2 regions of the Streptomyces sp. NPDC093544 genome follow, and region 1 is predicted to be linked to the other one. Evidence: riboswitches for the same ligand, from Rfam matches in the RefSeq annotation. Region 1 holds a riboswitch; the other holds the start of a gene.
What was found. Region 1 has a riboswitch for ZMP and ZTP ahead of AB0N66_RS37605 (bifunctional 5,10-methylenetetrahydrofolate dehydrogenase/5,10-methenyltetrahydrofolate cyclohydrolase). Riboswitches for the same ligand answer to the same signal wherever they lie in the genome.

Region 1 (11,201 bases):
CAGCGATCATCAGCGAGTTCGGCCATCCGCTGGCCGGATCGGTCGCGGACAAGGCGCCGACGGTCCTGAAGGCGATGTACCAGGCCCTCGACTCCCGCCAGAAGGGCTCTACCTGGTGGTCGAACCCGGCTGCCTCCGGCCCGGTCCTGTCCGGCAGTCAGTGGCAGTGGGACATCTACAACAGCCGCCACCACGAGCTGATGAACGACAACCCCGACAAGGTCGTGACCACCGGCGACGCCTGGAACGACGAGGATCTCTCCGCCGTGCGCCTCGACGACTCGGGGACGGCCGTACTGCGCCAGGACGCCCGCCTGCTGGACCGTGTCTACCCCAGCGCCACGGCGGGTACGACGGTCGCCTTCACCTACGAGGACCGCTCCCGGGACGGCTCCACGACCCTGACCTGGAACCCGGTCCCGAGCTCCCTGCCCAACGTCTCCCAGCTCGTGGGGTCGGGCCAGTACAGCCTGCTGGTCTGGCGTTCCGACGGCACGAGCGCTCCCACGGAACTCCATCTCCCGGCGTCCTTCCCGACCTCGGCGACCACCGTCGTCTCCGACCTCGGCACGACGACCACTCCACCCGCGTACACCACGACAACCCCGATCGCGGTGGCCCCCGAACCGGGCGGCACGGGAAGCCGCCGCCTCCTGCTCACGGCTCCCGGCTCGGGGACCTTGCACTACGCGCTGGTCACGAACGGGGCGACCGCACCGTCCGCCGGTCTGCTGAGCTCGGCCCGGACCGAGCTGGCGTCATGGGCCGCGACGGAGTTCGGCTGACCGAGGGGCCCGACAGGTTGCCTCCATGCCGGCGCTCCACGACTGGAGCGCCGGTGGGCGGGACGCGCCCCGAGTTGTTAATCAGGCACCTGCCTGATTAAAGTGAATGGTGCCTCGCCGAGCGCAGGGGGTTCCATGGCAACCAGGCGGAGTGCACAGACACAACGCGGGCCGGGCAGACCGCCGGCGGACGCGCCGCGGCCCGACCTGGCGGAGATCCACCAGCGTGGCCTGGAGGCCTTCGCGGAACTGGGCTACGAGGCGGTGTCCGTACGGCAGCTCAACGAGCGCCTCGGCATGGGGCACACCTTTATCCACGACCGGTACGGATCGAAGGAAGCCTTCTGGCGGGCGGTCATGGAAACCGCCATCCAGGACGAGACCGATGAGGTCATGGCCGCCCTTGCCAAGGAGCAGCCCGTCGACGACCTCGCCCTGCTGATCGCCGGCGTGCGGGCCTTCCACCAGGCTGCCGCCCGCCGTCCCCACCTCACGCGGGTCATCGACTACGAAGCCGGCCGCGACTCACCGCGCCTGGCCCACCTCTACACGCTGATGAGCCCGCTGCACGAATTGGGCCGGCCGGCCTTCGACCGGCTCGTGCGCGCGGGGACGCTGCGAGACATCCCCTGGTACCTGTTCCACTTCGCCGTCACGAAGCCGATGGCCCTGTACGGCCAGGCACCGCTGGCACGGATGTTGGGCCGGACCGACGACGCCGACGACCACACGCTGATGAGCACGTTGATCCTCAACGGCCTGCTCATGCACGACCGCCCGACAGAAGCCGGAGTTCCTCGATGACCGCCATCCAACGTTCGAACAAGAACACCACGGTGTTGTGCCTCACCGCCGTTGTCCTCCTCGGTCTGGTCCTGTCGGTCTTCTTTCACGGTCTGACGATGCTGGTGATCGTGGTGCAGGTCGGCTTCGTGTTCCTGCACGGGGCGCAACGCTACGGCCGGCGCGCGATCGGGGTCTTCGTCGTGGCGGGACTCGTGATCAGCAACCTCCTGGAGAACCTCAGCATCCAGACCGGCTTCCCGTTCGGCCAGTACCACTACACCGGCGACGGCAAGATCTTCCAGGTGCCCTGGTTCATCGGCCCGGCCTATCTGGCCACCGGCTACCTCGCCTGGATCGTGGCCACCGTGCTGCTCGGCGATGTGCGTCGCAACTCGTCCTGGCTGACCACCATCGGAACCCCCGTGGTCGGCGCGTTCGCCATGACTGCCTGGGACCTTGCCATGGACCCCACTTTCTCGACCATCGAGGGCCACTGGGTGTGGGAGAACGGCGGCGGATTCTTCGGAGTCCCGCTGGGCAACTTCCTAGGGTGGACCTTCACCGTCTACCTGTTCATGCAGGTCTTCGCCCTCTACCTGCGCAGCCGCGGTCCGCTGCCGACCGCGCAGTTGGAGTCGACCACGGTCAGTGATCTGCAGGGGGTACTCCTCTACGCGGCGACGACGATCTCGTTCTTCTCGGAGTTCGTCACCGGCAGGCACACCACCGTCACCGACGCTGCCGGCGTGACCTGGCGCACCGCCGACATCTACGAGTCCTCGGTCCTGCTCACCGTCTACGGCATGTGCTTCATCGCCCTCCTTGCCCTGCTGCGTATCGCCCAGCGGCGGACCACGGCCGCGACGTCGGCCCCGGAGGGCAGCACGGTCGAGCGGGCGGAGCCGAACCCGGAGCGCCTGTCCGCCTAGGTTGCCCAGGGGACCGCGCGCGCTTCGGCAGCGAGAAGGGCGTCCGCTGGGGCGGACGCCCTTCTCGCCACCGAAGCCTGAACGACCCGGCGAACCTGTGCGATCAAAGCACTGGCTGGCCGCCCGTCAGAAGGCGTGCGCCATCAGTTCCGCGAACAGTGCGTGCTCGTCGACGTCGAGGCCCCGCGAGCGGAACCAGGCGCAGATGTTGGCGCAGTCGCGCTGGAGGAAGCCCATTCCGTTGAGGTTGCCGACCAGGTCGACGATCTGCGGCAGGTCGATGATGACCAGCCGCTCGCCCGCGGCGAGGATGTTGTACGCCGAGAGGTCGCCGTGCACGAGGCCGTTCTGCACCATCGTCGCGAGCGCATCGGTGAGCTGCTCGAAGTACGCCGTCAGCAGCTCGGGTGAGGGTCGGGTCTGGGCGAGCCGGGGGGCGGTCCCGACGGTGCCGTCCTCGTCGACGACGGTGATCCACTCCATCAGGATCTCGGTGCCGTCGATCTGGACCGGGTAGGGAACCGGCAGCCCGAGTTCCCAGAGCCGCACCAGCGCACCCCACTCGGACACCGCCCACTCGCCGGCCGCGACCTGCCGACCGAAGGTGCTCTTCCGCTTGACGGCCCGCTCGTCACGCGAGCGCTTCATCGAGCGGCCCTCGGTGTAGGACGCGGAGCGGTGGAAGGTCCGGTGCTCTGGAGAGCGGTACCGCTTGGCCGCCATGACCACGCCGGCGGCGGCGTCGAGCGGGTCGGCGCGCTCGACGAGATGGACGTCGGCCTCCTTGCCGGTCTTGAGGACGCCGAGCTCGGTGTCGATCGCGCCCTGCGAGGTCACCACCCAGTCCGGGAGCGGCTCGGGGCCGCGGCAGAGGGGTTCGACGCTGAGCCAGGTCGACCAGCGCTGGCCGTCCTCGAGGTCGTCGTAGGAACGGAAGTCGAAGACGAACCGGTCGTCGACGTCGCCCAAGTCGTCCGGCGGCGGGCCGGAGCGGTGGGCGTCGGTGATGAGGGCGTCAGGAAATGCCGGGTGCTGAGGGTGTTGCGAGAGATCGTCGTGAGACATCGCTGGAGGTGCTCCATGAAGTGAGAGGGAGGCGGTCTGCGGGCAGGCCGAGGACAGTCGTGTTCACGGTCGTGCCTCCTCTCGTGGAGCACCGGGCAGCTCCCGGTGTCTCGCCCATGCTGAGGGGCGGACACGGGGAGCTGCAACCGAATAAAACCGGCCCGCGTCGAGCGCGCCGGCGGTGCCGTCTGTTTCCGGCGGGATCCTCCGTAGCGGGCTCGTCCCGGCCCTGTTCGTGGCAGCCGAGCAGCCATCGCCTGGATCGACTCGTGCCGCCCATCCAGCATCAATCCGCGCAGATAGCACTCGCCCTAGGACCGCTGGTCACCTGACCGAGTCCTACTGGCTGCTTGAGGGCCGCGCCTGCTTTCGCACGCGGAATCGGAGCATCGTGACGGCACCCGACTGGGTGTTGCTGAATGGCTCCAGCTCGATCTTGTCGAGGCTGGGGGGCGAGAAGCGGACACCGTCGCCGAGTAGCACAGGCAGGACATACACCAGGATCTCGTCGACGAGCCCGAGCTGTAGGCACTGGGCGGCCACGTCGGCACCGAGGATCTCCAGGTTCTTGCCGCCCGCGGCGCTGCGCGCCGTGGCGACGGCTTCCTCAACTCCACAGGTGAGGAACGTGACGGTGGGGTCCGGTTCGTCGGGAGGCTCGTGGGTGAGGACGAACTGTGCACCCCCGTCGTAGGTGGTGTCCTGTTCGGCCATGCCCTTGGCGACCTCGTACGTGCCCCGGCCGACGAGCATGGCGCCTGTGGCCGCCATGACCTCCGGGAACACGTCCGCAGTCAGGTACTCGGCGATCCAGTCCATCGCGTGGCCAGGACCGGCGATGAAGCCGTCCAGCGACATCGCCCTGTTCACGACCACTTTGCCGGTGCCGGTGCCGGTGCTCACATCACTCATGCGTACTCTCCAAGGATTTTGGAGTCCCGAGGCCGAATCATAGTTCGGCCGACGGGGAGGGCGAGGGCAAGAGTTGCGCGCGCATCTGGATCTTTTGGGCTCACCGCACTAGCGAGATCGTTCCGCCGCCGTGACGGTCTGCTCCAGCAGGACCGCGATCGTCATGGGGCCGACGCCACCCGGCACCGGCGTGATCAGCGAGGCCCGGTCGCGGGCGGTGTCGAAGTCGACGTCGCCGACGTTCCCGGGGTTGTAGCCCGCGTCGATGACGACGGCGCCCGGCTTGATGTCCTCGCCGCGGATCAGCCGCGGTCGCCCCACGGCGGCCACCACGATGTCCGCCTCCCGTACGACCGAGGACAGCTCGGTCGTACGGGAGTGGCAGTACGTCACCGTCGCGTCGCGGCCGAGCAGCAGCATGCCGACGGGCTTGCCGAGGATCGCGCTGCGGCCCACGACGACGGCGCGTTTGCCGGCCGGGTCCACGTCGTACTCGTCGAGGAGGCGCATGATGCCGCCCGGAGTGCAGGACACGAAGCCGGGCAGCCCGAAGCTCATCGCCGAGTACGAGCTCAGGGTCACCCCGTCGACGTCCTTCTCCGGCGCGATGGCCTCGAAGGCGGCGCGCTCGTCGATGTGCGGACCGACGGGGTGCTGGAGCAGGATGCCGTGCACGGTGGGGTCGTCGGACAGCGCGCCCAGCGTGCCGACCAGTTCCGCCGTCGTGGTGCCCGCGGACAGGGCGACGTGCCGTGACTCGATACCGGCCTTGCGGCTGCGGTTCTGCTTCATCCGGACGTAGGTGACGGAGGCGGGATCCTCGCCGACCAGTACCGTCGCCAGACACGGCGACACACCCGTGCGGTCCTTGAGGTCGGCCGCGCGCTTCGCGGTCTCCTCGACGATGCGGCGCGCGAGACCGGCGCCGTCCATGAGCTGGGCCTGGGACATGAGCCACTCCTGAGCGTCACTGACACGATCGCCCAGGCGCGCGGCAAAGACCCGTTCGTCAGACCGCTCCCCGGTGGTACTCCACCTCAGCGCCAGTCACGGCCCGCCGGCCAGCGTAGTTCAGTGCGGCTGGCTCCGGCGTGTTCGGGGCGAGGGAGTACGTGCTCCGTGCAGTGCTGAGCGCAGCACGGAAGCGGATACCCGTACCCCCGCCGCGGACAGCGGCCGCGGCCACCGATTCCGGTGCGCCCGTGACCGGCCCATCCCCGCGCTCGCCGAGAAGGTCCAGGTCAGATTCGATCTGATCCGGACCTTCGGCCAGGTCTTTCCTACTCGTCCCATGCCTGCAGCAACGTGTGTTCGACGATCTTGCCGTCGCGCAGCGAGACCATTGAGCTGGCCAGTACTTTCACGCCGTCCGGGTACTGGCAGGACTCGGTGAAGGCGACCTGGTCGCCCTGGACGACGCACCGCTCCAGCTTGTGGGTCATGTCCCGGCTGTATACGTCGTTGAGCATGCCGGCGATCTCGTCGCGACCGTGTTTGACCATCGGATGGCTGGGCTGGGTGTTGTGGTCGACGACACGGAGCTCCGCGTCGTCCGCGTAGAGCGACAGCAGATCTGCCGCGCTGTGTCCTTCAATGCCCCGGCGTAGCGCTTCGGTGTCGAAGGCGGGGCCTGCCGCGGTGCCCATGATGACCTCCTTGGAAGGCCGCGGCCCAACGAGGAGCGGGCCGCGAAGGGCCTCTCCTTCGAGACTCCTCCGCCACGGGGTGCGCGGCAAGCGCAGCAGGACCTGTGAGCCTCACGGGTGAGCGGCGAGGAACAGCCGTGTCCGCCCGGGGCCCCGAGCCGTTGCTGAAAGCATGATCTCAACACGACGTATTGTCGCCGCCGTTGGTCTCGCCGTCGGTGTCACGGGCCTTGCCGCGCCGATGGCGAACGCCGCCGTCTCCGAGGCGCCGAAGCCGCTGAACCCCATCACCGAGCTCGACCGGCTCGCTGTGAGCGAAATTCCCGCGGAGTACCAGGCCGCACTTCCGAAGGTCTCCAGCCAGCTGGCCGGGCTCAACGGTCTGAACGAGGGCCTCAACGAGATGCACCAGCTGACCGACCTGGTCGCTCCCGTCACCGGGGTGCTCCCGGCCATTCAGCCGTAGTCTCCCGGCGCTCGACAGCTTCGTCTGCCCCCGGCACCCCGGTGCCGGGGGCAGACGCGTATGCCCTTGACTTTCGCGGGGTCCGGTCCGAGCATCCTACCTAGTAGGTTAGTGAATTAGGCTTCACGTGACGAACGACTGTTGCCGACGTGAGCTCTCTACTGATTTTGTTGATAACTGCGTACCGCCGTCGCTACGTACCGAAGGAACCCGCCATGGCCATCACCCGTGAACTGTTCATCGGCGGCAAGGACGTGCCCGCCGCCTCCGGCCGCACCGCCGAGGACATCAACCCCTACACCGGAGAGGTCTACGCGACCGTCGCCGCGGCCGGTCCCGAGGATGTCGCCCGCGCCGTGGACGCCGCCGACGCGGCCTTCGCCGAGTGGGCCGCGCTCGCGCCCTTCGCGCGCCGTGCGATCTTCCTCAAGGCCGCCGACCTCCTTGACGCCAGGGGGGAGGAGGTGGCCGAGTTGATGGCGCACGAGGCAGGCGGTACCCGCCCGTGGGCGTACTTCAACGTGGGTCTCGCCGCGAACATCCTGCGCGAGGCGGCCGCCGCGATCACCGCTCCGCGCGGTGAGGTGCTCAGCGCCCAGGAGGCGGGCGCCCTGGGCCTCGCGATCCGCGAACCGCTCGGAGTCGTCGCCGCCTTCGCGCCCTGGAATGCGCCCGTCATCCTCGGCGTACGTGCCGTCGCGGCTCCCCTCGCCGCGGGCAACACCGTCGTCGTGAAGCCCAGCGAGGACGCGCCGATCGCGTGCGCGCTGCTCGTCGCCGATGTGCTGCGCGAGGCCGGGCTGCCGGACGGTGTGCTGAACGTGGTCACCAACGCCCGTGAGGACGCGGCCGAGATCGCAGAGGTGCTGATAGCCGACCCGCGGGTGCGCGCCGTCAACTTCACCGGATCCACCGGCGTCGGCCGGATCATCGGTACGCACGCGGCCACGCATCTCAAGCCCGCCGTACTGGAGTTGGGCGGCAAGAACGCGGTCGTCGTGCTCGACGACGCCGACGTGGACTACGCGGTCGACGCCGTCACCTTCAGCGTGTTCATGAACTCCGGCCAGATCTGCATGTCCGGCGACCGCATCCTCGTACACGAGTCGCTCGCCGAGGAGTTCACGCAGAAGTTCGCCGCGAAGGTCGCCTCGCTACAGGCCGGCGACCCCGCCCACCCGCACACGGTGGTCGGTCCGCTGGTCAGCGCCGCCGCCGCACAGCGGGTCGCCGCGCTCATCAAGGACGCGGTGGCCAAGGGCGCCACGGTCCTCACCGGTGGCGGGGAGCCGGAGGGTGCGGTGCACCCGGCGACCGTCCTCACCGGTGTCACGAAGGACGCGGACATCTACTACGCGGAGGCGTTCGGCCCGGTCTGCGTGATCGAGACCTTCGCCGACGACAGCGCCGCCGTCGCCGTGGCCAACGACACCGACAACGGCCTGACCTGCGGAGTCATCACCGAGAACGCCACGCACGGGCTGGCCGTGGCCCGCCGGATCCGCACCGGCATCGTGCACATCAACGACCAGTCCGTCGCCGATGAGCCGCACGCGCCCTTCGGCGGCGTCAAGGCCTCCGGCTACGGGCGCTTCGGCGGCCGCTGGGGCCTGGAGGCGTTCTCCAACACCCGCTGGGTGACCATCGCCACGCAGCAGGCGCACTTCCCGTTCTAGACGCGGGGAGCGGGAGCCCCCGGGCAGGTGCACCGGGGGCCGGGCCGGCCGGTCAGCCGACGGTGGCGAGGAATTGCGTGGCCGCCAGTTCCGCGTAGAGCGGGTCCCCGGCCACGAGTTCGCGGTGGGTGCCCACCGCGCGGACGCGGCCCGCGTCCATGACGACGATCCGGTCGGCCATCGTGACCGTGGACAGCCGGTGCGCGACCACGAGGACCGTCGTCGTACGGGCGACATCGGCGACCGTGTCGCGCAGCGCGGCCTCGTTCACGGCGTCGAGCTGCGATGTCGCCTCGTCGAGGAGCAGCAGGCGGGGGTGGCGCAGCAGGGCGCGGGCGATGGCGACGCGCTGACGCTCGCCGCCGGACAGCTTGGTGCCGCGGTGGCCGACCAGAGTGTCCAGGCCGAGCGGCAACCGGGCGACGAGTCCGTCGAGACGTGTCGTCTTCAGCACGCGTGTGACGTCAGTGCCGTCGGCGTCCGGGTTGCCGAGCAGCAGGTTGTCGAGGAGGGAGCCCGAAAGGACGGGCGCGTCCTGCTCCACGTAACCGATCGAGGAACGCAGCTCGGGCAGATCCCAGTCCTCCAACCGGCGGCCGTCGAACGTGATGGCGCCCGCCTCGGGGTCGTAGAACCGCTCGATGAGGGAGAAGACGGTCGTCTTGCCCGCGCCGGAGGGTCCGACGAACGCCGTCATGCCGCGGGCCGGGACGGCGAACGTCACACCGTGGTGGACGTACGGCAGATCGTCGGCATACCGGAAGCGCACGTCGTCGAAGGTGAGCGCGGCGGGTTCGGCGTTCGGGGACGGCAGTGGCGCGGGCAGGGCGGAGGGCTCGGCGGGGAGCCGCAGGGCCTCCTGGATGCGGGCGAGTGCGCCGGCGCCGGTCTGGTACTGCGTGATCGCACCGACGAGTTGCTGGATCGGCGACATCAGATAGAAGACGTAGAGGAGGAACGCGACGAGCGTGCCGACGTCGATGGCGCCGGTCGCGACGCGGGCGCCGCCCACCGCCAGCACCGTGATGAACGCGATCTGCATCGCCAGACCGGCCGTATTGCCCGCGGCGGCCGACCACTTGGCGGCGTGCACGCTCTGCCGCCACGACTCCTCGGCGGCCGCGTGGATGGCCTGCTCCTCGCGGTGCTCGGCACCGGACGCCTTGATCGTGCGGAGCGCGCCGAGGATCCGTTCCAACGAGGCGCCCATCACGCCGACCGCGTCCTGCGCCCGTTTGCTCGCCCGGTTGATGCGCGGCACGATCACGCCGAGGACGGTGCCCGCACACAGGATCACGGCCAGCGTGACGCCAAGGAGCACCGGGTCGACCAGGCCCATCATCACCACCGTCGCGGCGAGGGTGAGTCCTCCGGTGCCGAAGCCGACCAGTGAATCCGTCGTGACCTCGCGCAGCAATGTCGTGTCGGAGGTGATCCGGGCCATCAGGTCGCCCGGCTCGCTGCGGTCCACGGCAGGTATGCGCAGCCGCAGCAGATACGACGACAGGGCGCGCCGCGCGCCGAGCACCACCGACTCGGCGGTGCGCCGCAGAACGTACGAACCCGACGCGCCCACCGCCGCGTTGGTCACCACCAGCGCAGCCATGCCGAAAAGCGCCCCGGTGATGGGGCGGTCGTGCGACAGATCGTCGATGAGTCCGCGCGCCACCAGCGGCAGCACCAGCCCGGTGGCCCCGGTCGTGAGGGCCAGCAACCCGCCCGCAAGGAGCGCCCATCGATGCGGTCGTACATACCCGAACAGCAGGCGCCACGCGGGTGCCTCGGGCTTGGCTGCGGTAGTGCTCACGGCGCTCCTTGTGCGGGGTCTGTGCGGTGCGTTCAGGCTACGTCGGTGAGACGGGTCGACGTTGCGCGCGCGGCATCTCGATGGCGTCAGTGAAGAAGGCCGGGAACGAAAGCCGGGAACGAAAGCGGGGAACGAAGGCCGGCGACGAGGAGCAGTGCCGAGAACTTGCCTGCCAGGCAACAAGTGAGGTTTTGGTAACCCCGCTTTGTTCCGGATGAAGTCATTCGGCAATCGGCCGTGGCTGAAGTGGTCCTCACAAGCAGCGGCGAGGTGCGAGACCCGAGAGGGTCGCCCCCGACAACCTCGCCCCGCGCATGGAGGACTTCATGCCTGAGCTGTACGGAGCCCATTATCCGGTGGCGGTCGTCGGTGGTGGCCAGGCGGGACTCTCCGTCAGTCACTGTCTGCGCGAGCGTGGTATCGAGCACGTGGTGATCGAGGCGAACAGGGTCGGCCACGAGTGGCGCGAGCGGCGCTGGGACTCTTTCTGCCTCGTCACTCCCAACTGGCAGTGCAGACTGCCCGGTCACCCCTATGCCGGGCCCGATCCGGACGGGTTCATGGTGCGCACGGAGATCGTGCGCTATCTGGAGGAGTACGTCGCCCGCTTCGAACCGCCGCTGGTCGAGGGCGTGTCCGTCACCGGGCTGCGCCGCTCTCCGAGTGGCGTCTTCGAACTGGCCACCAGTGCGGGGGAGTTCACCGCCGATCAGGTGGTGGTCGCCACCGGCCCCTACCACACTCCTTCCGTCCCGCGGATGGCCGAGCGGCTGCCCGGCAGGGTCGAGCAGTTCCACTCCTCCCGCTACCGCAACCCTGCCCAACTCCCCGCCGGGGCCGTCCTGGTGGTGGGCACCGGACAGTCCGGCTGCCAGATCGCCGAGGATCTGCACCTCGCGGGGCGCCAGGTCCACCTGGCCGTCGGCAGCGCACCCCGGGTGGCCCGCTTCTACCGCGGCCGGGACTGCGTCGCCTGGCTCGACGAGATGGGCCACTACGCGAAGGGCATCGACCACTTCGACGACGCGGCCGCCGTCCGGATGCGCGTCAACCACTACGTCACCGGGCGCGACGGAGGCAGAGACATCGACCTCCGTGCCTTCGCCCGCGACGGAATGCGCCTGTACGG
Region 2 (11,201 bases), on a different contig from region 1:
ACGACGGAGGACCAGAACGAGGTGTCGTTGCTGATCGCCGACGACAAGCTGCCGGCGCAGGAGGCGGCGAAGAAGTGGGTGGCGGGCCACGAGTCGACATGGAGGGCATGGCTTCCGTCCTAGCGTCGTCCATAGGCCCACGCCGGGCGCCTCACTTCACTTCACTTCACCTCGCCTCGCCTCGCCTCGCAGGAAGGCGCCCGGCAAGACTTAGGACTGGCCTGCGACAGGCCCACCACTGGCCGGGGGGCTGGCCTGCGACTGACCTATGACTTGAACTGCCCGGCCTCGTAGTGACCCGGCACGAGTCGGCACGCCACCCCGAACCGGTTCCAGGCGTTGATCACCGTGATCGAGGCGATCAGCTGCGCCAGCTCACCCTCCTCGAAGTGCTCGGCGGCACGCTCGTATACGGCGTCCGCCACGAACCCGTCCCTCAGCACGGTCACCGCCTCGGTCAGTTCGATCGCCGCGAGCTCCTTCTCCGTGTAGAAGTGCGGCGACTCCTCCCACGCGCTGAGCTGCACGATCCGCTCGACGCTCTCACCGGCCGCGAGCGCGTCCTTGGTGTGCATGTCGAGACAGAACGCGCAGTGGTTGAGCTGCGAGGCGCGGATCTTCACAAGCTCCAGGAGTACGGGGTCCACGCCCTGCCGGGCTGCCGCGTCGAGCCTGACCATGGCCTTGTAGACGTCGGGGGCGAGCTTGGCCCAGGGGAGACGGGCGCTGGGCTCGGGGGCGTACGTCGTGGTCTCGTCGTTGTCCGTCGGCACGGTTCGGGGGGTGGTGGTGTGCGTAGTCATGTGATGGACCCTACGAGCGGAGTAGCCCAGGGGTATGGTCCATTTCCATGGCAGAAACATGGGCCACTTTGGGGGTCGACCTGCATGTCGAGCCGACCGGGCCCGGTGTTCGCAGAGGTCTGACGGACGCGCTGCGGGAGGCCGTCCGCAGCGGTCGGCTCGCCCCAGGAATCCGCCTCCCCTCGTCCCGTTCGCTCGCCGCCGACCTGGGCATCGCCCGCAACACGGTCGCCGACGCGTACGCCGGTCTCGTCGCCGAGGGCTGGCTCACCGCACGGCAGGGCTCGGGCACCCGGGTGGCGGAGAGAGCGGTTCCACGGCCGGCGCCGGAATCGGCGCCCCGCACCCGCGAGCCGGGCCACCCCATGTACGACCTGGTCCCCGGCAGCCCCGACCTCGCCTCCTTCCCGCGCGCCGAGTGGCTCAAGGCCGCCCGCCGCGCCCTGACCGCAGCACCGCACGAGGCCTTCGGCTACGGCGACGCGCGCGGCCGTCCCGAACTGCGCACCGCCCTCGCGGGCTACCTCTCCCGCGCCCGTGGTGTACGGGCTGACGCGGACCGCATCGTCATCTGTTCCGGGTTCGCGGACGCCCTGACGCTGCTCGGCGCGGTCCTGCGCCGACGGGGCCTGCGCTCGCTCGCCGTGGAGTCGTACGGCCTCGACGTGCACTGGAACCTGCTGCACCGTTCGGGCCTGCGCACGGTCCCCCTGCCGCTCGACGAACTCGGCACCCGAACGGACGAGTTGACGGGCGTACGGGCCCTGCTGCTGACCCCCGCGCACCAGTTCCCCATGGGGGTCCCGCTCCACCCCGACCGCCGGGCCGAGGTCGTGGACTGGGCCCGCCGCACCGGAGGGCTGATCCTGGAGGACGACTACGACGGCGAGTTCCGCTACGACCGCCAGCCGGTCGGCGCCCTGCAAGGCCTCGACCCCGACCGCGTGGTCTACCTCGGCACCGCCAGCAAATCCCTGGCACCCGGCCTGCGCCTGGGCTGGCTGGTCCTGCCGCCGTCGCTCGCGGGCGAGGTCAAGGCGCTGAAGGGCGGGGGCGGTTGGTCCACCGGCGTCCTTGACCAACTGACCCTCGCGGAGTTCATCACCTCCGGCGCCTACGACCGCCACGTCCGCGCCGCCCGCCTCCGCTACCGCCGCCGCCGCGACGCCCTGGTCTCCTCCCTCGCCACCCGCGCCCCCGTCGTCCACGCCACCGGCATCGCGGCCGGCCTCCACGCCGTCCTCCAACTCCCGCCCGGCACCGAGCAGTCCGTCGTACGAGCGGCAGCGTGGCAGGGCCTCGCCCTCCACGGCCTGTCCCGCTACCGCCACCCGGACGCCGTCACCGATCCACTCGACGCGCTGGTGGTGGGATACGGCACACCGCCGGACCATGCGTGGTCGGGGGCGCTGGACGCGCTGTGCGGGTCGCTGGAAATCATCTAGCCCGTCCGGCGTTTGAGGACGAGGCCGTTCAGGCCGACAGCGGGGGTCCGGGGGCGGCAGCCCCCAGATACGGGACGGGCAGGGGCGGAGGGGGCGAAAAACCCCTACGTCCCCCCTTCCACCGGCGCCTCCCCGAACCGCGCCAGCGCCAACGCCCCGACCACCGCCACCGCGAACCCCAGAACCGCCAGCCACCCCAAACCCTCCCGCGTACGGTCCCCCAGCCACACCACTCCCACCACCGCAGGCCCGACGGTCTCCCCCACGACCATCCCGGCGGTGGCCACGGTCACCGACCCCCGCTGCAGGGCGGATGTGAGAAGCAGAAACGCCGCACCTCCACCCACGAGTAGCGCGTACGTCGCCGGGTTGCGCAGCAGATATCCGACCGCGAGCGAGTCGATAAGTCGGACCGCCACCTCAACCACTCCGAACCCGAACCCGGCCCCCAGCCCCAGGACAAGCGCCCGCCCCCGCCCGGGCAACCGCCCGCCCACGGCCCCCAGCAGCAGCACCGCCACCGCGGTCCCCAACATCGCGTACTTCAACGCGTCGGACCCCGCCCGGTCCCCCTCGGCCCCCGACGCCAGCCCCAGCATCGCGAGCCCCGCGCACACCACTCCCACCGCACCCCACTCGACCCGGTTCAGCCGCACGCGCAGCAGCCGCGCCGCGACCACCGCCGTCACCGCCAGGCTCGCGGCGAGCGCCGCACCCACCGTGTAGATGGGCAGGGACCGCAGCGCAGCGATCTGGAGCACGAACCCCGCCCCGTCGAGTGCGAGCCCGACCAGATACCGCCACTGCCGCAACGCACGCAGGAGCAGCGCGGCATCCACCCCTGACCCGCTGCCCGAGCTGCCGCCGTCGCCGGCCGCAGCCGCCCGCGCGGCCATCGCCTGCAACACCGTCGCCGTACCGAAGCAGACCGCCGCGCCAAGGGCACAGATCATTCCAAAGAGCACGAAGCGACTGTAGTGAAGCAGCCGCGTGCCCGGCGTCCTACTTGGCCCCGGCCAGGTGGGCCCGGAAGAAGTCGGTCAGTTGCGCGACCGCGGGGCCCACGTACTGCTCCTTGTCGTAGAGGTCGACATGGCCGGCGCCGTCGATCCAGTGGAGTTCCTTGGGACCGCGGGCGCTCTGGAACGCCTCGACGCTCATCCAGGAGGTCACCGCCTCGCTTCCGACCACCATCAGGAGCGGGCGCGGCGCGATCAGATCGACGAAGCGGAAGGCGTCGAAGGAGACCATGTGATCAACGCTGGACCAGGTGAGGAACTTCGCCGAGCGCGGGTGCTGAGCGCGGTCGGTGCAGTAGTACTCGAAGCCGTCCAAGCCGTGCCGGCCGCCCAGGGCGCGGGCCTGCTCGGCGGTGTCGGGGAAGAGCTGGAAACTCTGGACACCCTCGCCGCGGGCCTCGGCGGTACGCGCCGCCGCGGCCGCGTCGAGCATGCCCTGGATGACGGCCGGATCCTGGGTGCCGTCCGCGCCCAGGCGGAACTGGCGGGCGATGTCGACGGCACTGACGGTGCCGACGGCCCTGATGCGGTGGTCGGTGGCGGCGGCGGGAAGTACATACCCACCGGAGGCGCAGATGCCCAGCGCCCCGATGCGGTCGGGGTCGACCTCGTCACGGGTGGTGAGGAACGAGACCGCGGCCTTGATGTCCTCCACCCGGTGGGCCGGGTCCTCCAGGCCGCGCGGGGTGCCCTCGCTCTCCCCCTGGAAGGCGGCGTCGAACGCGAGGGCGACGAAGCCCTGCCCGGCCAGGCGCCGCGCGTACAGTCCGGCGGCTTGTTCCTTCACACCGCTGCCGGGATGGCCCACGACGACGGCGGGGTGAGGGCCGCCGACTTCGCTGTCGGGGGTGTGGAGATGACCGGCGATCTTCAGTCCGGCGCTGAGAAAGGTGACGTCCGTCTTCATGGGGGTGTTCTCCAGTCGTACAGGGCGGCTCGGTGGCTCATGGGGCTCGCCTCACGGGGGGTCGCTTCACGGGCCTCGCCACAGGGGGGCGAGGTTCCGGGGGTCGACGTGAGTCCGCAGTCCGCCGACCACATCCACCACCGTCGCGCCGCCTCGTGCGGGGTGCCAGGGAGGGCCCTGCCTGTGCAGACCAGTACCAGGCACGCGGCTGCGGCCTGGCGGACACTGGGAGGCATGGAAAGCCATGGCGAGTCTTCGAGCGGCAACGAACTGGGCGACTTCCTTCGCGCCCGCCGCGCCGCCCTCGACCCGCACCGCCTCGGCCTGCCCGATGACGGCCGCCTGCGCCGGGTCCCGGGCCTGCGCCGCGAGGAACTGGCCCAGCTCGCGCACGTGAGCATCGACTACGTCGTACGGCTTGAACAGGGACGCACCCGCCGGGTCTCCCGCCCGGTCCTCGACGCGCTCGCCGACGCGCTGCAGCTCGCCCCGGACGAACGCGCGTACTTGTTCACCGTGGCGGATGCCACGCAGGTCACCCCCGCGACTCGGCCAGGCGGACAGAAGGTCGACGGGCAGCTGCGGCAACTTCTCGACGGCATGCACGACATCCCGGCAATGGTCCTCAACCGCCGGATGGACGTGCTGGCCTGGAACCGTGGCGCGGCCGCCCTGCTGACCGACTTCGCCGCGCTGCCCCCGGTCGAGCGCAACCTGATCCGGCTGACCTTCCTCGACGACGCCTACCGAGCCCTGTACGCGGACTGGCCGCGCGCCGCACGCGAGTGCGTCGCGGTCCTGCGGATGGAGGCCGGACGTCACCCCGACGACCAGGCACTGTCCGCCCTGGTCGGCGAACTCACCGTCCGCGACCCGGACTTCCGGACCTGGTGGGCAGACCACCAGGTCCGCGGGCCCAGGCAGCTCGCCAAGACCTACCACCACCCGGTCATCGGCAGCGTGACCCTCGACGTCCAGCAGTTCTCCGTCGACACACAGCCCGACCAGCAACTGGTCGCCTACACCGCCCCACCCGACTCCCCCTCCCAGGAAGCACTGCGTTTCCTCCTCCAGTGGTCGGCCCACCCCACCGACCGGCCGGACACCCCCGCCACGGAGCGTGGCCGCCGCGACTAGCCCTACGCCTTGACGGTGAGCACCCCGCGGAGCTGGGCGAGCCCCCAGTCCAGGTCCTCCTTGCTGATGACCAGCGGTGGGGCGATCCGGATGGTGACCCCGTGGGTGTCTTTCACCAGGACACCCCGGTCCATCAGCTTCTCGGAGATCTCCCGGCCCGTTCCGTACGCGGGGGCGATGTCGACACCCGCCCACAGCCCACGCCCGCGCACCTGCGTCACATGACGTGTGCCCGTCAACAGGCCCAGCTCGTGGTGCAGATGATCACCAAGCTCGGCGGCCCGCCGCTGATACTCGCCCGACCGCAGCATCGCGATCACCTCAAGGGCCACCGCACAGGCCAGCGGATTCCCCCCGAACGTCGACCCGTGCTCCCCCGGCCGGAACACCCCGAGCACCTCGGCCGAGGACACCACCGCCGACACCGGCACAACCCCGCCCCCGAGCGCCTTGCCCAGCACATACATGTCAGGCACGACCCCCTCGTGCTCACAGGCGAAGGTCCGGCCCGTCCGCCCCAGCCCCGACTGGATCTCGTCCGCGATGAACAGGACGTTCCGCTCACGCGTCACCTCGCGCACCCCCTGGAGGTAGCCCTCCGGCGGCACCAGTACCCCCGCCTCCCCCTGGATCGGCTCCAGCAGCACGGCGACCGTCTCCTCGGTGACCGCCTCCCGCAACGCTGCCAGATCCCCGTACGGCACCACATCGAAGCCCGGCGTGTACGGCCCGAAGTCCGCCCGCGCCTCCACGTCCGTGGAGAAGCTGATGATCGTCGTCGTACGGCCGTGGAAGTTGTCGCTCGCCACCACGATCCTCGCCCTGCCGTCCGGGACGCCCTTGACCCGGTACCCCCACTTCCGGGCCGTCTTCACGGCCGTCTCCACCGCCTCCGCGCCCGTGTTCATCGGCAGCACCATCTCCATGCCGCACAGCTCCGCCAACTGCGTGCAGAACTCGGCGAACCGGTCGTGGTGAAACGCCCGCGACGTCAGCGTCACCCGCTCCAGCTGCGCTTTCGCCGCGTCGATCAGCCGCCGGTTGCCATGTCCGAAATTCAGCGCCGAGTATCCGGCGAGCATGTCGAGATAGCGGCGCCCCTCGACATCCGTCATCCACGCCCCGTCCGCCGTCGCCACGACAACCGGCAGCGGCTGGTAGTTGTGCGCACTGTGCGCGTCGGCCGAGGCGAAGTACGCCCGTGTGGTCTCCGTAGCGCTCACGGGGTCCTCCGTTTCCTATCGCACAGGGGAATGGTGGCCGGTTTTCGGCCCAATCCCATCGTCCCTCTCGTCGCTCGCATCGTGGACTCAGGAACCTCGCGATCCGGCGCGCCCGGTAGGGTGACCGGCGGGCCGTGACTGGCGCGCTGGGATGGGACCGACCATCGGGGAGCGGCTCGCAGACTGAGTGCCGTGCGCCTGGGCCGAACCGTGAATCGTGAACGTTGTACGCCACGCCGTCCGGAGGCCGCCATGTCAGAACAGCCCGTTTCCACCCAGTCCACCGCCTTCCGCAGCGCCCTCGAAGTGATCCGGGCCGTGGAGCCCCGCGTCGCCGACGCCATCGGCCAGGAACTCGCCGACCAGCGCGACATGCTCAAGCTGATCGCCTCCGAGAACTACGCCTCCCCGGCGACCCTCCTGGCCATGGGCAACTGGTTCAGTGACAAGTACGCCGAGGGCACCGTCGGCCGCCGCTTCTACGCCGGCTGTCGCAACGTCGACACCGTCGAGGCCCTCGCCGCCGAGCACGCCCGCGAACTCTTCGGCGCCGAGCACGCCTACGCCCAGCCGCACTCCGGCATCGACGCCAACCTCGTCGCCTTCTGGGCCGTCCTCGCCCAGCGCGTCGAGGCCCCGGCGCTCGCCAAGGCCGGCGTCCGCAACGTCAACGACCTCACCGAGGCCGACTGGGCCCAGCTCCGCCGCGACCTCGGCAACCAGCGCATGCTCGGCATGTCCCTGGACGCCGGCGGCCACCTCACCCACGGATTCCGCCCGAACATCTCCGGCAAGATGTTCGACCAGCGCTCCTACGGCACCGACCCCGCCAGCGGCCTCATCGACTACGAGGCCCTGCGCACCTCCGCCCGTGAGTTCAAGCCCCTGATCATCGTCGCCGGCTACTCCGCCTACCCCCGCCTGGTGAACTTCCGCATCATGCGGGAGATCGCGGACGAGGTCGGCGCGACGCTGATGGTCGACATGGCCCACTTCGCCGGCCTCGTCGCCGGCAAGGTCCTCACCGGCGACTTCGACCCCGTCCCGCACGCCCAGATCGTCACCACCACCACCCACAAGTCACTGCGCGGCCCGCGCGGCGGCATGGTGCTGTGCGACGAGACCCTCGCCGAGCAGGTCGACCGTGGCTGCCCGATGGTCCTCGGCGGCCCCCTTCCGCATGTCATGGCCGCCAAGGCCGTCGCGCTCGCCGAGGCCCGCCGCCCCGACTTCCGTGACTACGCCCAGGCCGTCGTCGACAACGCCCGCGCCCTCGCCGAGGGCCTGATGCGCCGCGGCGCCACGCTGGTCACCGGCGGCACCGACAACCACCTCAACCTGATCGACGTCGCCTCCTCCTACGGCCTCACCGGCCGCCAGGCCGAGACCGCGCTGCTCGACTCGGGCATCGTCACCAACCGCAACTCCATCCCCGCCGACCCCAACGGTGCCTGGTACACCTCCGGTATCCGCATCGGCACGCCCGCGCTGACCACGCGTGGCCTGGGCGCGGTGGAAATGGATGAGATCGCAGGGCTCATCGACCGCGTCCTCACCGCCGCCGAGCCCGGCACCACCGCCAAGGGCAGCCCGTCCAAGGCGCAGCATGTCCTGGACCCGAAGATCTCCGACGAGATCTCGCACCGCGCCACCGACCTGCTCACCGGCTTCCCCCTCTACCCGGAGATCGACCTCGGCTGAGCTCGCGGCCGGGGACGGTCTTCACAGGTCTCGTCGGCTTCACGAGGTTGACCGATGTTCGCGATGTTCTCGTGTGTCACGAGCTTCGTGGCCTTCGTGAGCGTCGCGACCTTCGCGAGCGTCGCCAGGCTCATGAGTCGATCAGCTCCTGTCGCGGTCCCGGCTCCCGATCCGCCCGCCGTCGGGCCGGCGACAGCCGACGCCGCACCTCCGGGACGAGCGGCCGTAGCACCAGCGCCAGCACAGCTCCGGCCGCGGCTCCCGGTATCGCCCACCACCAGTCCGTACCGTCGCCCGGCGTCGCGGCGGCCGTCGTAACGGACTGGTCGGTGGGTATGGGGGCGGCTGCTGCGGCGCCGTCCGACTGCCAGGGTGCCGGATAGATGGCCCCGACGCCGGCACCTGACGACTTGCCGAGCACGCCGAGTGACTTGAACAGCGCTCGCACCGCGTCCGGTTGCTCGGCCTTGTGCCAGTAGCCGTTCGTGGACTGCGGCACGTCGTTGGCCGTGTGTATCCAGACCTCTCCGCCTCGTTCGGTGTCCGGATACACGCGGTCGACCCGCCACGGCGACACGTCATGGACCAGCCACGTCACATTGATCTGACGGCCGCTGCCCACACCCAGCCCGGGCGGCACGTCGCGTGTACCACTGGTCGGCTCGCCGAGCAGGTCCTGCAACTCGCCGTACTCCTCGTCCGAGTAGTAGAACGCCGCGGTCTCCTCGCTCTCCGGCGAGACCACCAGCACACTCGTCGGGCCGCCCGCCGTCGCAAGCGGTGCGCTCAGCAACACCACGGCGACGGCCATCGCCAACGCCCCAAGCGCCGCCACCAGTTCACGAATCCTGCGCATCCGAACCCCCAAGCAACCAGTCGATCCAGGTGCGGCGCCCGCCCGCACGCTGCGTGTCACTTCTGGTACACCGCTCGACGCCTCGGGGTTCCCATTCCGCTCGGAGCAGTTTTGGACTGGGTCCCGGATCCCGGACCAGTTCGCGGGCTCGTCGGCGGGCATGTCGGCGGACCCGTCGGTGGACAGGGCAGTGCGCCGGGGGAGGACTAGTCGGCCGACCGGTTGACGGACTTGGCGATCTCCACCGCCCGGGACCTGGTCGCCACGCCCTCCAGCCGAAAGGTCATGTCACCCCCGTGCATCCAGAGCAGAGTCGGTCCGGCGGTCCGCTGGGAGCGGGTGAACCGGTCGCCGTGTTCGTCCAACAGCCAGATCTCCAGGAGATGGGGCCTGGCAAACCACAGCGCCTGATTCGCGTAGTCCGTGCCGGCGCCCAGCGGCACATACTCCGGCTGCTCTCTCACCATCTTGGTGAACGTCGGGTCCAGTTGCGCCGCGAACTCGTCCAGCCGCACCGTGTGCCCCTGCTCACGCCAGCACAGAGTGACCAGGAACCGCCCCTTCGGCTCACGCGTCACCATCACCGCTCCCGGTGTCCCCAGAGCAGTGGGCACGACCGGTGCGAAGCCCGCCTGCCGTCCGGCCTCGGCAAGGGTCAACGAGGAGCCCTCGCAGCCGGGCACCTTCGCTCCGGGTGAGGGCACTGCCGACGGGGCGTACCGCACCTCGACCCCGCCGAAGTCGAACCAGTCCACCACCGCGGCGCGCACCGGCGGCGTGAGCACGAGGACCGTGAGCAGTCCGCACAGGCCCGCGGTCAGCGCGCGCCAGCGCATCCGGGCCCAGCGGCGCACCCCGCGGAGCCGCTCGCCGCGCCCCGGAGGCTCGGCGACAGGGGCCGGGACCGGGTTCGGGACCGGGTTCTGGACTGGTAGCCGTTCGGCGAGTATCTGCTCCAGCACCCTCTCGACCATCGACTCGCTTCCGGCCGCCCCCGGCTGATCCAGCGAGCGCCCGAGTGCCCGCAGCTCGTCGGGCAGCCGCGAGACGCCCTCACGCTCACGCTCACGCCCGTGCCCGTGCCCGTGCCCGTGCCCGTGCCCGTGCCCGTGCCCACGGCCACGATCACGCCGATCCCGGTCACCGGAGGACGACCCCGCGCCCCCAGGCTCGTACGGCTCACTCATGTTCATCACCTCCTTCCCGGGACTCCCGGTGATCCCCAGGCTCGAAATCCGGCAGCAGTCGCTCCAGCTTCCGCAGAGCGCGGCTGAGCCGTGACTTCACCGTGCCGCGGGGCCAGCCGAGGGCCTGGGCCGTCTCCGGTTCGTCCATCTCCAGGAGATAGCGGTAGGTGACGACGAGCCGGTGGTCCTCGCTCAACCGGTCCAGGGCGACCAGCAGTGCCGCGCGGCGCTCTATCTCCAACGCTGCGACCGCCGGGTCGGCCGATTCCGGTATCAGCGGCTCCGCCTCCACGAGCGCGGCCTCGCGGCCGGCCAGCGTCCGTTGGCGTACCGCCGTCCGCACTGTGTTCCTCGTCTCATTGGCGACGATCGACAGCAGCCACGGCTTGAACGCCGCGCCGTCCCGAAAGCGCCCCAGCGAGCAGTACGCCTTGATGAACGCCTGCTGCACCACGTCCTCCGCGTCCGCACCCGCCCCCAGCGCCTTGGCCGCCCTGATCGCGATGCCCGTATGGGCGCGCACCAGCTCCGCGTACGCCTCCGGCTCCCCGGCGCGTACCCGTGCGATCACCACGGCCTCGTCGACGACGATGCGGCCCCCCTCCCGCGTCCTCACACTGTTGTTACACCGCCCGGGTCCAATCGGTTCCCACCTGTTCCCGACCTGTTCCCGAGCAATGAGGGTCACCTGAGAGAATGGACCCATGGCCTCTGATCGTCCCCGTGTGCTCTCCGGAATCCAGCCCACCGCAGGCTCGTTCCACCTCGGCAACTACCTCGGCGCCGTCCGCCAGTGGGTGGCTCTGCAGGAGTCCCATGACGCGTTCTACATGGTCGTCGACCTGCACGCGATCACCCTTCCGCAGGACCCCGCGGACCTGCGCGCCAACACCCGGCTGGCCGCCGCGCAGCTGCTCGCCGCG

Region 2: linked by a shared signal. The riboswitch ahead of AB0N66_RS21260 (glycine hydroxymethyltransferase) and the one ahead of AB0N66_RS37605 (bifunctional 5,10-methylenetetrahydrofolate dehydrogenase/5,10-methenyltetrahydrofolate cyclohydrolase) in region 1 are both predicted to bind ZMP and ZTP.

What each region holds. Positions count from the first base shown of each region.
Region 1 covers NZ_JBFBEA010000036.1:27,098-38,298, forward strand. Annotated here, with positions in the region: gene AB0N66_RS37580 (cellulase family glycosylhydrolase) at 1-785, shown strand, start outside; gene AB0N66_RS37585 (TetR/AcrR family transcriptional regulator) at 921-1,589, shown strand; gene AB0N66_RS37590 (carotenoid biosynthesis protein) at 1,586-2,500, shown strand; gene AB0N66_RS37595 (RIO1 family regulatory kinase/ATPase) at 2,627-3,565, opposite strand; gene AB0N66_RS37600 (dihydrofolate reductase family protein) at 3,905-4,477, opposite strand; gene AB0N66_RS37605 (bifunctional 5,10-methylenetetrahydrofolate dehydrogenase/5,10-methenyltetrahydrofolate cyclohydrolase) at 4,586-5,428, opposite strand; ZMP/ZTP riboswitch at 5,452-5,538, opposite strand; gene AB0N66_RS37610 (nuclear transport factor 2 family protein) at 5,758-6,123, opposite strand; gene AB0N66_RS37615 (hypothetical protein) at 6,296-6,589, shown strand; gene AB0N66_RS37620 (aldehyde dehydrogenase family protein) at 6,805-8,265, shown strand; gene AB0N66_RS37625 (ABC transporter ATP-binding protein) at 8,318-10,072, opposite strand; gene AB0N66_RS37630 (MSMEG_0569 family flavin-dependent oxidoreductase) at 10,399-11,201, shown strand, end outside.
Region 2 covers NZ_JBFBEA010000013.1:135,804-147,004, forward strand. Annotated here, with positions in the region: gene AB0N66_RS21225 (ABC transporter substrate-binding protein) at 1-123, shown strand, start outside; gene AB0N66_RS21230 (carboxymuconolactone decarboxylase family protein) at 267-803, opposite strand; gene AB0N66_RS21235 (PLP-dependent aminotransferase family protein) at 851-2,248, shown strand; gene AB0N66_RS21240 (hypothetical protein) at 2,353-3,201, opposite strand; gene AB0N66_RS21245 (alpha/beta hydrolase) at 3,251-4,174, opposite strand; gene AB0N66_RS21250 (helix-turn-helix transcriptional regulator) at 4,409-5,311, shown strand; gene rocD (ornithine--oxo-acid transaminase) at 5,314-6,534, opposite strand; ZMP/ZTP riboswitch at 6,659-6,745, shown strand; gene AB0N66_RS21260 (glycine hydroxymethyltransferase) at 6,787-8,235, shown strand; gene AB0N66_RS21265 (hypothetical protein) at 8,366-9,091, opposite strand; gene AB0N66_RS21270 (hypothetical protein) at 9,298-10,278, opposite strand; gene AB0N66_RS21275 (sigma-70 family RNA polymerase sigma factor) at 10,271-10,849, opposite strand; gene trpS (tryptophan--tRNA ligase) at 10,983-11,201, shown strand, end outside.